Regions from separate parts of the Thiobacter aerophilus genome, predicted to be linked through region 1. Evidence: predicted binding sites of a transcription regulator. Region 1 holds the regulator's gene; the other holds the start of a gene.
The links. Region 1 encodes NrdR, which represses ribonucleotide reductase genes. Its sites were predicted from a motif close to CACNANATNTNGTG; they were not measured.
Positions count from the first base shown of each region.

Region 2: a site for NrdR is predicted at 4,010-4,023, ahead of V6E02_RS08955 (ribonucleoside-diphosphate reductase subunit alpha). Genes of this name have one in related genera too.

Region 1 is NZ_JBAJEX010000005.1:167,304-174,509, reverse strand. Features, by position in the region: gene V6E02_RS08245 (TRAP transporter substrate-binding protein) at 1-264, shown strand, start outside; gene V6E02_RS08240 (TRAP transporter large permease) at 269-1,648, opposite strand; gene V6E02_RS08235 (TRAP transporter small permease subunit) at 1,675-2,244, opposite strand; gene V6E02_RS08230 (ion channel) at 2,286-3,092, shown strand; gene glyA (serine hydroxymethyltransferase) at 3,133-4,383, shown strand; gene nrdR (transcriptional regulator NrdR) at 4,453-4,926, shown strand; gene ribD (bifunctional diaminohydroxyphosphoribosylaminopyrimidine deaminase/5-amino-6-(5-phosphoribosylamino)uracil reductase RibD) at 5,012-6,112, shown strand; gene V6E02_RS08210 (riboflavin synthase) at 6,115-6,714, shown strand; gene ribBA (bifunctional 3,4-dihydroxy-2-butanone-4-phosphate synthase/GTP cyclohydrolase II) at 6,787-7,206, shown strand, end outside.
Region 2 is NZ_JBAJEX010000006.1:128,857-136,062, reverse strand. Features, by position in the region: gene V6E02_RS08960 (ribonucleotide-diphosphate reductase subunit beta) at 1-868, opposite strand, end outside; gene V6E02_RS08955 (ribonucleoside-diphosphate reductase subunit alpha) at 1,003-3,933, opposite strand; gene purU (formyltetrahydrofolate deformylase) at 4,197-5,138, shown strand; gene mltA (murein transglycosylase A) at 5,450-6,619, opposite strand; gene apaG (Co2+/Mg2+ efflux protein ApaG) at 7,013-7,206, opposite strand, start outside.

The DNA of each region.
Region 1 (7,206 bases):
CACATGCTCGCCGAGTACGATGCCAAGAATCCCGCCGCGCTGGCGCGCCTAATCAAGGCAGGCACCCAGTTGCACCCCTTCCCCAAGGATGTGATGAGCGCCGCGCTCGCCGCGGCCGAGCAGCTTTATGCCGAGGAGGCCGCGCGCAATCCGGTGTTCCGGCGCATCTTCGAATCCTGGCGCCGTTTCCGTTCCGATGAGTTCCAGTGGTTCCGCGTGGCGGAGCTCAGCTACGCCAACTTCGTGTTCAATGCGGTGAAGTAGTGCCCTATTCCGCGGGCAGCTCGATCCGCAACGGCGGCGCCTCTTCCCGCGCCGCCTGGTGGCTGCCCACCAGCTGCGGGAAGGCGATCACCAGCGTCACCATCACCAGCTGCATCAACACGAAGGGCACTGCGCCCCAGTAGATCTGCCCCGTGCTCACCCCATCCAGCCGCTGGCCTGTCACCTTGTCCAGATAGGCCTCGCGCGGCGCCACACTGCGCAGATAGAACAGGGCGAAGCCAAAGGGTGGATGCATGAACGATGTCTGCATGTTCAGCGCCAAAACCACCCCAAACCAGACGAGATCGATGCCCAGCTTCTCGGCCACTGGCGCCAAAAGCGGCACCAGGATGAAGGCGAGTTCGAAGAAGTCCAGGAAAAAGGCCAGGACGAACACCAGCACGTTGACGGCAATGAGAAACCCCAGTGCGCCGCCCGGTAGCGCGGTGAGCAGGCCTTCCACCCAGAGATCACCGTTGACGGCGCGGAACACTAGGCCGAACACGGTGGAGCCGATCAGGATGAACATCACGAAGGCCGAGAGCTTGGTGGTGGTGTCCAGTGCCTGCACGATCAGGGTGCGTTTCAATCGGCCCTTGACCGCGGCCAGTACCAGGGCGCCCACCGCACCCATGGCGCCCGCCTCGGTCGGCGTGGCTAGGCCGATGAAAATCGTCCCCAACACCAGGAACACCAGCACGAGGGGCGGCAAAAGGGCGCGCGCCACCCGTGCGGCCAGCGCTCCACCGGCAAGTGCACGTGCCGCGCGCGGCAAAGCGGGCGCCATGTTCGGCCGCAATAGGGCGATGAGCGCCACGTAGACGGCATACAGGCCGGTAAGCAGCAGGGCCGGAACCATTGCCCCCTGGTAGAGGTCGCTCACCGGCTGGCGGAGCTGGTCGGCGAGCACGATTAGCACCAGGCTCGGCGGAATGATTTGGGCCAGCGTGCCGGAGGCGGCGATCACGCCGGATGCCAGGCGGCGATCGTAGCCATAACGCAGCATGATGGGTAGGGCGATGAGCCCCATGGCGATCACCGAGGCGGCCACCACGCCGGTGGTCGCCGCCAGCAGCGCGCCGACGAAGATCACGGCGAAGGCCAGCCCGCCACGCACCGGGCCGAACAACTGGCCGATGGTATCGAGGAGATCCTCGGCCATGCCACTCTTTTCCAGGATCAGGCCCATGAAGGTGAAAAAGGGAATGGCCAGTAGCGTCTCATTCTGCATGATGCCGTAGATGCGGGCCGGCACGGCGCCCAGAAGCTCCACTCCGAAAAAGCCCTGCTGGATGCCGATGAGCGCGAACAGCAGGCCATTGGCGGCCAGGGCGAAGGCGACCGGATAGCCCATTAGCAGGAAGGCCACCAGCGCGGCGAACATGAGGGGCGCCAGTGTGTCGGCGCTGATCACTGTCCGTCCTCGCGCAGAATCATGTCCTCGCCCTGCGGCGAGTGGGATAGGACCGGTTCAGGCGCGCGACCCGCGAGGAAAGCGATGCGCTTGATCACCTCCGCTAAGCCTTGCAGCCAAAGCAGGCTGAAACCCAAGGGAATGAGCGCCTTGCCCGGCCAAAGCATGAGGCCGCCGGGATTGTTGGAGACTTCGCCACTTCGCCAGCTTTCCAGAAAGAAAGGCCAGGCATAAACCAGCACCAGGCTGGTGAAGGGCAGCACGAATAGCAGGCCCCCGATGATGTCCACCACCGCGCCGGCGCGGGGCGACAGCCGTCCCACCAGCACGTCGATGCGCACGTGTTCGTTCTTCTGCAGGGTGTAGGCGGCGGCCAATAGAAACACGGCGGCATATAGCGTCCATTGGATTTCCAACAGGGCGTTGGAGCTTACGCTCAGAAGCTTGCGGCTGAGCGCGTTACCGGCACTGATGAGCACGGTGAGCAGGATGAGCCACATGCTCGCGCGCCCGATGCGGGCATTGAGGCCATCGACGGCCCGGGCAAAGGCAAGCAGCGCATTCATGGTGGGGCATTATAAGGGCGAATATTGGTAACATGCAGGCCATGAAATTGCGCCAACTGGCTGGTATGGGCGGGGTACCGCCCCATGACAATCCTCGCGCCTATCTCTGGGAACGGCGCCTGCGCTGGGTAATGGTGAGCATCGCCTTGCTCGCCCTGCCTTCCTATTACCTGGAGACGGCCCATGCCACCGGCCCCTGGCACTGGCTAGGGCGTGGGCTCGATGCGCTGATCTTGTTCGCCTTCAGCGCGGAATTCCTGTGGCTTTTGCACTTGACGCGCCAGAAGCGGCTGTACGTGCTGCACAACTGGTTGGATTTACTCATTATCGGCGGCGCGTTCGTGAGCCTGTGGGAAGTCAGCCTCGAGTGGCTGCCGGTCGTGCGCCTGGCTCGCCTGGTGTATGTAACCTTGATATTCGCGCGGGTCCTAGCCGTGATGCGAACGTTGCTCGCGCCAGCTTCCGTGCCCTATCTTTTGGGTTGGGGCGTGTTGCTGTTCGGGCTGGCGGGCGCCGGTTTCTATTGGCTCGATCCGGGCGTGTCTTCGTTCTGGGAAGGCGTGTGGCTGGCCTTCGTGACTGGCAGCACCGTGGGATACGGCGACATCGTCCCCAGCACCGTAGGCTCGCGCATTCTTGCCATGCTGGTGGTGCTGGTGGGCTTTGCCATGCTGTCCTTGGTGACCGCGGCGTTTGCTGCCTTTTTCATTGGCGAGGACGAGAAGCGGCTGCGTCGCGAGATGCATCAGGACATTCGCGAGCTGCGCGCCGAGGTACGGGATCTCAAGGCTGAGCTCGAAAGGCTTGCGGCCCTGCTCGAATCCCTCTCCCGTCCATCCCGGCCGTGATAAAATAACAGCTTTTCTTCAAACACTTGAGACTTCATCCATGTTCAGCCCCGGGCACACCATTAAGGCCATCGATCCCGAATTGTGGGAGGCGATGGAAAAAGAACGCCAGCGTCAGGAAGACCACATCGAACTAATCGCCTCCGAGAACTACGCCAGCCCCGCGGTGCTGCAGGCCCAGGGGTCTGTGCTCACCAACAAGTATGCGGAAGGTTATCCCGGCAAGCGTTACTACGGAGGCTGCGAATGGGTGGACGTGGCCGAGCAGCTCGCCATCGACCGCGCCAAGGCTCTGTTCGGTGCGGAATACGCCAACGTCCAACCGCACTCCGGGTCGCAGGCCAATGCTGCGGTGTATTTCGCCATGCTAAAGCCCGGGGATACCCTGCTTGGCATGTCGCTTGCCCATGGCGGCCATCTCACCCACGGCGCGACGGTGAATTTCTCAGGCAAGATTTTCAAGTCCATCACCTATGGACTGCATCCGGAAACCGAGGTCATCGATTACGACGAAGTCGAGCGGCTGGCTTGCGAGCACAGGCCGAAGATGATCGTCGCCGGGGCTTCGGCCTATTCCCTGGTGATCGACTGGAAGCGCTTCCGCGAAATCGCCGATTCCGTGGGTGCGTATCTCTTCGTGGACATGGCCCACTACGCGGGTCTGGTAGCCGCGGGCGTCTATCCCAGCCCGGTGGGCATCGCCGATTTCGTCACCAGCACCACCCACAAGACCCTGCGTGGGCCGCGCGGCGGCATCATCCTTTCGCGCGCCGAGTTCGAGAAGCCGCTCAACTCCACCATTTTCCCAGGCATCCAGGGCGGGCCGCTGATGCACGTGATCGCGGCCAAGGCGGTAGCCTTCAAGGAAGCCATGAGCAGGGAGTTCAAGCACTACCAGGAGCAGGTGGTAGCCAACGCGCGGGTGATGGCCAAGGTGCTCACGGAACGGGGCTTACGCATCGTCTCCGGGCGCACCGATTCCCACATGTTCCTGGTGGACCTGCGTGCCAAGAATCTCACCGGCAAGGAGGCCGAAGCTGCCCTGGGCCGCGCCCACATCACGGTGAACAAAAATGCCATCCCCAACGACCCCCAGAAGCCCTTTGTCACCAGCGGCATTCGCATCGGCACGCCAGCCATGACCACGCGCGGCTTCCGCGAGATTGAAGCCGAGCATCTGGCCAATCTGATCGCTGACGTGCTGGAGGCACCCCACGACGAGACCGTGATCGCCCGCGTGGGCCAAGAGGCGCGCGCCCTGTGTGCGCGCTTCCCGGTGTACGAAAAGTGACGGAACCGGGCGTTAAGGGGCTTGCCATGCCAAAGCCGCCTCCGGCTCGCCGGTCCTTCGCGTGAAATCATGAAATGCCCCTTCTGCGGTTCCCTCGATACCCAAGTGATCGACTCCCGCGTGAGCGAGGAGGGGGATAGCATTCGCCGCCGGCGGCGCTGCGCGGCGTGCAACAAGCGTTTCACCACCTACGAGACCGCCGAGTTGCGCCTGCCCCAAGTGGTTAAGCAAAACGGCAGCCGCGAGGAATTCTCCAAGGAAAAACTGCGCACCAGTTTCATGCGCGCGCTACACAAGCGGCCGGTGCCCACCGAATACGTGGATGCAGCCATCGAACGCATCGTGCAGGAACTCCTCAGTCTGGGGCAGCGCGAGGTGGATGCGCGGCGTATCGGCGAGATGGTGATGGCCGAGCTCTACAAGCTAGACAAAGTGGCCTACATCCGGTTCGCTTCCGTTTATCGTAGCTTCGAGGACGTGGACGATTTCCGCGAGGTGCTCAAGGATTTGGGTTCGGCCGAGACCAAGAAGGGCAAGCGCTGAAGCCGCCCCACGCAAAATTCAAGGCACGCCACGGGAAAGCGGGTTTTCCGCGCAGGTTGCGTCTGTGCATGATGAGTGCTGTTCGATGTTTTCCGCTGCGGACCATGAATTCATGACCCGCGCCCTGCGCCTGGCGCAGCGCGGGCTTTACACCACCACGCCCAATCCGCGGGTGGGGTGTGTCGTGGTGCACCAAGGGGTGGTGGTGGGCGAGGGCTTTCATGAGCGCGCTGGCGACGCGCATGCCGAGACCCGGGCGCTCGCCCAGGCCGGCAGTCGCGCGCAAGGCGCGACCGTGTACGTGACCTTGGAGCCTTGTGCCCATCACGGTCGCACGCCACCCTGCGCCGACGCCTTGGTGAGCGCCGGCGTGGCGCGTGTAGTGGTGGCGATGGAGGACCCGAACCCGCTGGTGGCGGGGCGTGGCCTTGCCCGTCTGCGCGCGGCGGGCATCCAGGTGGACACGGGGCTTTTGGCCACCGAGGCGCGGGAGCTCAACATTGGCTTCGTCGCTCGCATGAGCCGCGGCCGGCCGTGGGTGCGGGTGAAAAGCGCCGCCAGTCTCGATGGGCGCACGGCGCTCGCCAATGGCGTTTCCCAATGGATCACCGGGGAGGCGGCGCGCCGCGATGTGCAGCACTGGCGGGCGCGGGCCTGCGCCATCCTCACGGGTTCCGGCACGGTGCTTGCGGACGATCCGCGCCTTGACGTGCGCGAGATCGCCACCCCGCGCCAGCCACGCCGCATCGTGGTGGACAGCTATCTCAGCATCCCTGTGACAGCACGCATTTTCAAGCAGGGCGAGACCGTGGTCGTCACCGCAAGCGATGACACGGGGGCCCTGAACGCCTTGCGTGAGGCCGGTGTGACGGTGGTGGAGATGGGACGGCCCGGTGGGCAAGTGGATCTGGTTCGCCTGATGGCGTGGCTAGCGGAGCAGGGCGTGAACGAGCTTATGGTGGAGGCGGGCGCCACGCTCAATGGTGCCCTCCTGGAGGCCGGGTTGATCGATGAACTTTTGCTCTACCTCGCGCCCTGCCTCCTGGGTAGTACGGCGCGCGGCCTGTTCGTGTTGCCCGAATTCACCACCATGGCGCAGCGTATCACCCTCGACATCCGCGACGTGCGAGCCGTGGGGCGTGATTGGCGCGTGCTTGCTCGCGTGTTGCCAGCGAAGGAGGCGTAATCGTGTTTACCGGTATCGTGCAGGCCGTGGGCCGCGTCGTCGCGGCGGAACCGCTGGGTGATGGGTTGCGGCTCACCATCGAGGCTGGCGCGCTTGATCTCTCCGACATCGCCCTCGGCGACAGCATTGCGGCCAATGGCGTGTGCCTGACCGTGGTGGCGCGTGAGGGCAGCCGCTATTGGGTCGATGTGTCGGGGGAGACGCTGCGTTGCACCACGGGTTTTCGTGTCGGTCAGGCGCTCAATCTGGAGAAGGCGCTGCGCCTTTCGGACCGCTTGGGCGGCCATTTGGTCTCGGGCCACGTGGATGGCGTGGGCGTGGTGACCCGCTTCGAGCCGGTGGGTGGTTCCCACCTCATGGAGGTGGCGGCACCTCCGACGCTTGCCCGTTATATTGCCGTTAAGGGTTCCATCACCGTGGACGGCGTGAGTCTCACCGTGAACCAGGTGGAGGGTGAACGCTTCAGGGTGAACGTGATCCCGCACACCTTGGCGGTGACCACTTTCGGAGGTCTCGCGCCTAAGACTCGAGTGAACCTGGAGGTGGATCTGCTCGCGCGCTACGTGGAGCGCCTGTTGAGCTACCGCGAGTCAGTCGCATGAACTGGGGGGCGTAGAGCGCCTCTCTTGCCTGAATAAAATGCGATAATCAGTGCCCCAAACGGAAAGGCAGCCATGCCCATCAGCCCCATCGAAGAAATCATCGCCGATATCGCCGCCGGCAAGATGGTCATCCTCGTGGACGAGGAAGACCGGGAAAACGAGGGCGACCTGGTGATGGCGGCGGAACACATCACGCCCGAGGACATCAACTTCATGGCCAAGTACGGTCGTGGGTTGATTTGTTTGACCCTCACCGATGCCCGTTGCCGCCAGCTCGGACTGCGCCAGATGGTAGAGGACAACCAGACACCCCACGGCACGGCCTTCACGGTTTCCATCGAGGCCGCGCGCGGCGTGACCACGGGTATTTCCGCGGCGGATCGCGCCACGACCATCCGTGCCGCCGTGGCGCGTGATGCTAAGCCTAGCGACATCGTGCAACCCGGCCACGTGTTTCCCCTGCGTGCCCAGCCCGGGGGTGTATTGGTGCGC
Region 2 (7,206 bases), on a different contig from region 1:
TGGCGATGAAGCGCAAGTATTCCTTGAACATGGGCGCGTTGAGACCCAGCACGCCGCGGGGCATGGTGTCCTCGGCGTAGGCGTATTCCAGTTCGACCCCCTTGCGGATCAAGGCGCGGATTTCCTCGCGGAAGGCCGGTGTCCAGAGGTGGGGGTTTTCCATCTTGATCTGGTTGATGAGGTCGATGCCGAAATTGCAGTGCATGGACTCGTCGCGCAGGATGTATTGGTACTGTTCCGCGGCGCCGGTCATCTTGTTCTGGCGTCCCAGCGCGAGGATCTGCACGAAGCCCACGTAGAAGAACAGCCCTTCCATGATGCAGGCGAACACGATCAGGCTCTTGAGTAGCTTCTGGTCGTTCTCGGGCGTGCCGGTCTTGAAAGCGGGATCGGTGAGGGTATCGATGAAGGGGATGAGGAATTCATCCTTGGCGCGGATGCACGGCACTTCGTGGTAGGCATTGAAGATTTCCCCTTCGTCCAGCCCCAGGCTTTCCACGATGTATTGGTAGGCATGGGTGTGGATGGCTTCTTCGAAGGCCTGGCGCAACAGGTATTGGCGGCATTCCGGCGCGGTGATGTGGCGATAGGTGCCAAGCACGATGTTGTTGGCGGCAAGCGAGTCGGCGGTGACGAAGAAGCCCAGGTTGCGCTTGACGATGAGCCGTTCGTCCTCGGTGAGGCCGTTGGGGTCCTTCCAAGTGGCGATGTCCCGGCTCATGTTGATTTCCTGGGGCATCCAGTGGTTGGCGCAGCCGGCCAGGTATTTCTCCCAGGCCCATTTGTATTTGAAGGGCACGAGCTGGTTGACATCGGCGGCGCCATTGATGACGCGCTTGTCTTCCACCCGCACGCGGCGGTATTTGATGTCGTCGAAGTGCGGCTCGGGCTCGCGCGCGGCAGCGTCGTGCGCGGCGGTGTAACCGCGGGGCAGCGGACGAGAATCGTCTTCAAAGCTCAGCATGCTGTGTTCTCCTCGTTGGTGTTCGCTCGCTGTGGCTGTCACTGGCAGGCTTCGCATTCCTCAAAGCCAGGGTCACCCGGGCGCAGGGTGCAGGCTTGGCCTTTGATTTCCGGCTCTGGCAGGCGCGCGCCCGCCATCATGGGTGCGCCCGCGGCCACGGCGCCAAGCCCGCTGGCGGCGCTGCCCGCCATGCTCCCCTGGGCCGGCACGGCATTGAGCTCGCCCCCCTTGCCGGTGGATTTCTCGGCGGAAGTGGCCGCCAGGGTGCGCAGGTAGTAGGTGGTCTTAAGGCCCCTGATCCAGGCGAGCTTGTAGATTTCGTCCAGCTTCTTGCCGGAGGCGCCTGCCATGTAGATGTTGAGGGACTGGGCCTGATCGATCCATTTCTGGCGGCGTGCCGCCGCTTCCACCAGCCAGCGCGGCTCGATCTCGAAGGAGGTGGCGTAGAGGTGGCGCAGCTCAGCGGGCACGCGGTCGATGCGGGAAAGCGAGCCGTCGAAGTACTTGAGGTCGCCCACCATCACCTCGTCCCACAGACCCAGTTTCTTGAGGTCCGCCACCAGGTATTTGTTGACCACGGTGAACTCCCCCGAGAGATTGGATTTCACGTAAAGGTTCTGGTAGGTGGGCTCGATGGAGGCCGACACGCCGACGATGTTGGCGATGGTGGCAGTGGGGGCGATGGCCAGACAGTTGGAGTTGCGCATGCCCACTTGTTGGATGCGCCTACGCAGGGCGTCCCAGTCCAGGGTTTCAGAGTCGTCGTATTCCAGATGGCCGCCGCGTTCTTCCGCGAGAAGTTTCAAGCTGTCCTTGGGCAGGATGCCACGATCCCAGAGGGAGCCCCTGAAGGTGCTGTAACGGCCACGCTCTTCGGCCAGTTCCGTCGAGGCCCAGTAGGCATAGTAGGCCACCGCCTCCATCGAGCGGTCGGCGAATTCCACCGCCTCCTGCGAAGCATAGGGAATGCGCAGCTCGTAGAGGGCATCCTGGAAACCCATGATGCCCAGGCCTACCGGACGGTGCTTGAGGTTGGAGGTGCGCGCCTTGCCGACAGCGTAGTAGTTGATGTCGATCACGTTGTCCAGCATGCGCATCGCGGTGCGGATGGTTTTGCGCAGCTTGTCGTGATCGAGCCGGCCATCGCGAATGTGGTTTACCAGGTTGACCGAACCCAGGTTGCACACGGCGATCTCGTTCTCGTTGGTGTGGAGCGTGATCTCGGTGCACAGATTGGAAGAATGCACCACGCCCACATGTTGGTTGGTGTAGCGCACACTGCACGGATCCTTGAAGGTGATCCAGGGATGCCCCGTCTCGAACAACATAGTGAGCATCTTGCGCCACAGCTGCAGCGCCGGGATGCGGCGGAAGTTTTTGATCTCGCCCCGTGCCGCTTTCTCTTCATAGGCCAGATAGGCGCGCTCGAATTCGCGCCCGTATTTGTCGTGCAGATCCGGCACTTCGTTGGGGGAGAACAGGGTCCACTCGCCGTTTTCCATCACCCGTTTCATGAACAGGTCGGGTATCCAATTGGCGGTGTTCATGTCATGGGTGCGCCGTCGGTCATCGCCGGTGTTCTTGCGCAGCTCCAGGAATTCCTCGATGTCCAGATGCCAGGTTTCCAGGTAGGAGCACACGGCGCCTTTGCGTTTGCCGCCCTGGTTCACGGCGACGGCGGTGTCGTTCACCACTTTTAGGAAAGGAATCACGCCTTGGGATTTGCCGTTGGTGCCCTTGATGTGGGAGCCCAGAGCACGCACCGGCGTCCAGTCGTTACCCAGGCCGCCGGCGAACTTCTGCAGCATGGCGTTTTCCTTGATGGCCTGGTAGATACCGTCGAGATCGTCCGAGACGGTGGTGAGATAGCAGGACGACAGCTGGGAATGGCGCGTGCCCGAGTTGAACAGGGTGGGCGTGGAGCTCATGAAATCGAACTTGGAGAGCACGTCATAGAATTCGATGGCGCGCGCCTCACGATCGATTTCGTTCAAGGCCAGGCCCATGGCCACGCGCATGAAGAAGATTTGGGGTAATTCGATCCGCCGTTCGTCGATGTGCTGGAAATAGCGGTCATACAGGGTTTGCAGCCCCAGATACCCAAACTGCAGATCCCGCGAGGCATCCAGCGCCGCACCCAGCCGCGCCAGGTCGAACTGGGCCAGGCGCTCGTCGAGCAGCTCCGCCTCGATGCCCTTCTTGATGAAGTGCGGAAAATATTCTGCATAGCGCGTGGCCATCTCCGCCTGGGAGACTTCCTCGCCCAGCACTTCAAAGCGGATGCTATTGAGCAGCAGACGCGCGGATACCTGGGAATAGGCGGGATCCTTCTCGATCATGGAACGCGCAGCAAGGATGGCGCTCTTGCGCACCTCCTCCATGCGCACACCATCATAGAGGTCGCGCATCACCGCTTCTAAAATGGCATCCGGCGAGACCTGGTCGCCCAGCCCCTCGCAGGAAGCTTCGATCAAGGCCTTCAGCCGCGCCAGGTCCAAGGGCCGGGTGATGCCGTTTTCCACCACGTTGAGAATCGGCGCCGGCTGCGCCGCCTGCTGTTTCTGCGCGGCACGCGCCCGCGCCCGTTCTTCCCGATAGAGCACATAGGCGCGGGCCACGTCGTGCTCCCCGGAGCGCATCAGCGCCAGCTCCACCTGGTCCTGGATGTCCTCGATGTGAAAGGTGCCGCCATTGGGCTGGCGGCGCATCAGGGCATTCACCACCTGCTGCGTCAACTGCTCCACCAGCTCGCGCACCCGCGCCGAGGCCGCGGCCTGACTACCCTTCACCGCGATGAAGGCCTTGGTCATGGCGATGGCGATCTTGTTGGGCTCGAACGCCACCACGCTGCCATTGCGACGGATGGTCTTGTAGTCGGCATAAGTCTTGTCGTTGACGACCGCCGTGGCAGCGTAATCCATGGGGCGACTCGTCAAGCTGGGATCGGTGGCGACAGGGGAGGGTTGCATGCGGTGGTCTCCTCTTCTGGAACGGCTTTTTTCGAAAAAGCTTAAAAATGACCAGCTTAGCCGGCTTGTCCACAACCACAACATCTTGTGGTCGCGGGTAGTTTGGAGCCCTAATTCTAGGGATCTCGGTGGAGGTGTCAACTAGAATTTCCGCTCGCGCGCAAACGCCCGTGGCACGGCCTTTGCGCGCATGTACGCTGGGCGCGCGCTTCCGGATTGGGGCGCGATGCTATGATCAAGGCATGATCTAGGCTGACGAAAGCATGGGACTGCGGGAGACCGTCCCGCCCGCGCAAGGCCAGGCGCCACGCAGTCAAGTCACGCTCGATCATCTCCTGCGACCCCTTGCCATGAAAAACACCGCGGTACTCCTCATCAGTTGCCCAGACCAGAAGGGACTGGTCGCGGCCATCGCCGACTTCCTGCTGCGCCACGACGCCAATATCCTCCACGCCGATCAGCATCAGGATGCGGAACGCAAGCTGTTCCTCATGCGCGTGGAGTGGGATCTCGCCGATTTCCGCCTGGACCTCTCGGCGTTCGAGACTGCCTTCCGTCCGGTGGCAGACAAGTTCGCCATGAACTGGCGCCTCGCCCTCTCCGCGCAGCGGCCGCGCATGGCGGTATTCGTCTCCAAATATGATCATTGCCTGGCGGATCTCCTCTACCGTCACCAGGCAGGGGAATTGCACTGCGACATCCCCCTCATCATCAGTAACCACGAAGACACCCACTGGCTGGCCGAAGCCTATCGCATCCCCTTCCAGCACATGCCGGTGCACAAGGACTCCAAGCGCGAGGTGGAAAGGGACCAGCTCGCCCTATTGCGCCACCACCATGTGGATTTCATCGTGCTGGCGCGCTACATGCAGGTGCTATCGCCCGAATTCATCCATCACTATCCCAATCGCATCATCAACATTCACCACTCCTTCCTGCCCGCCTTCCATGGCGCGCGACCCTACCACCGGGCCTACGAGCGGGGCGTGAAGCTGATCGGCGCGACCAGTCACTACGTGACGGAAGTGCTCGACGACGGTCCCATCATCGAACAGGACGTGGTGCGCATCTCCCATCGCGACCAACTGGAAGACCTGATCCAGAAAGGCGCCGACCTGGAAAAGATCGTGCTTTCGCGGGCCGTTCGCTGGCACATCGACAACCGCGTGCTGGTCTATGCCAACAAGACGGTCGTGTTCGACTGACCCGCCGAGTGGGCAGGCCGGGCGTGGGCGCGGCTGTTCATTGAGCGTTACGTAAGTCGTTGACAGGCTGCGTAAGTCAAACGTCATTCCCGCGAAAGCGGGAATCCAGGGTATTCCTCGCCATGTTCCTGGGTCCCCGCTTTCGCGGGGACGACACAAAGGTGTCACCTATTTACGTAATGCTCAATAGGAGAGGCCTTAGCCGCGATTGCTGCCCGAAGCTGAACAATCGCCGCTTGCGCGCCTCCCACAGGAGGAAGGCCAGCTCGCCAGCCGGGCAGCTTTGGCAAGGGCTGCTGTTTTGGTAGTCGTCAGGAGCCGTTCTTCGGCAGCAACACCCACATGCGCCCCTGCTGGCGCATGGCGCCGGCCAGGCGCCCTGCTTCCTCGCCGAAGCCCCAGAAGAAATCCGCGCGCACCACGCCTTTGATGGCGCCGCCCGTGTCCTGGGCGAACATCAGGCGTTTCAGGGGGACGTCGCGGTTGGGCCAGGTGGTGGCGAGAAAAACGGGCGCGCCCAAGGGCACGGCGCGCGGATCCACCGCCAGGCTGCGGCCGGCAGCGAGGGGCACACCCAGCGCGCCGGGCGGGCCATCCGGTCCCTGCGGCGGCGGTGGCGGCAATTCCCGGAAGAAGACATAGCTGGGATTGGCGGCGAGGAGTCGCGGCAATTTGTCCGGATGCTGCTCCCCCCAGCGGCGAATGCCCTGCATGGAAGCCTGCTCTGGCCTGAGCTCGCCCCATTCAACGAGCTTTTTGCCAATAGAGACATAGGGGTGGCCATTCTGGTCGGCGTAACCCACGCGCAGAATCTCGCCGCTGTCCAGCAGAATGCGGCCAGACCCCTGGATGTGCAGGAAAAAGAGCGCCACCGGATCGTCCACCCAGGCGATCACCCTGCCCGCGAGCGGCCTCGTCCCGGAATCGATCTCCTCGCGGCTGTAATAGGGCACGACGCGATTGCCCACCAGCCGCCCGCGCAGACGATAAGACTTGAGCTCGGGATAGACACTGGCGAGTTCGATCGTCAGAAGATCGTCTGGCACGCCGTAGATGGGATGGCGAAAACGCTCGCTTTGATTGCGGCTGCCCAAGAGCAGGGGCTCGTAGTAACCGGTGATGAGGCCAGTGTCGCTGCCGTCGCTGGCAGAGAGGCGATGGGGCACGAACCATTGCTCGAAGAAACGGCGCGCCGCAGCGTCGTCCGCGGGTATCTGCCGCGCTGCGGCCTGGCAGGGGGCGCTCCAGGCGCGCTGGCGCTCAAGCGCCTGGCAGGAGGCGAGCAAGGCGGGCCAGGCGCCGGCCGCATCGTTGCCTTCCCAACCTTCCACCGCGCTCCAGGGTACGGGCGTGAGCACCGGCGTGGGCGCAACCGGCGTCACGGACGGTTTCGGCGGCAGCGCGCAGGCAGCGAGCGCAAGCAGTATGGCCACGCTTTTCAGGTAGGATGCGAGCGTGCAAACGAAGGAGGAAGCCCGCATGGGATGGCTGCTACTGGAAGCGGGCATCGCCCTGGCATTACTGATTCTCATCGTCTGGTTCACCTTGCCCAAGCGCGGCAAGGACGACAAGTGAGCATCGCGAGGCGAGCCGACACGCCGCGCCATTGGACGGCCATGGCGGGGCGAGTGGGCGCGTAGCCTCGGGGTTTCACCGCCCGCCGTCATTGCCGTGCAAGCCGAAGTCCCGGCCCGCGCAGCCCCTGGTCTGCGCGGTCGTCTGGACCCCGGCTCTCGCTTTGCTCAGCCAAAATGACAGTGCTCGCCGCTAAAGCGCCTGCCACAAACCCTGCCGCAAATACCCTGTGGGAGCGGCTTGAGCCCCAATTGCTCACAAACCCGGCTGCACCCAGGGTTCATGGGGCATGCGCGGGTTCAATGCAGCACGCGCGGCACGCTCAGCACGAATTCTGGGATGGGCGCGTCGAAGCGGGTGCCATCCTCGGCCACCATCTGGTAGCTGCCCTTCATGGTTCCCACCGGCGTGGGGATGGCCGAACCACTGGTGTATTCGTAGCGCTCACCCGGCTTGAGGAAGGGTTGTTCCCCCACCACGCCCAGTCCCTTCA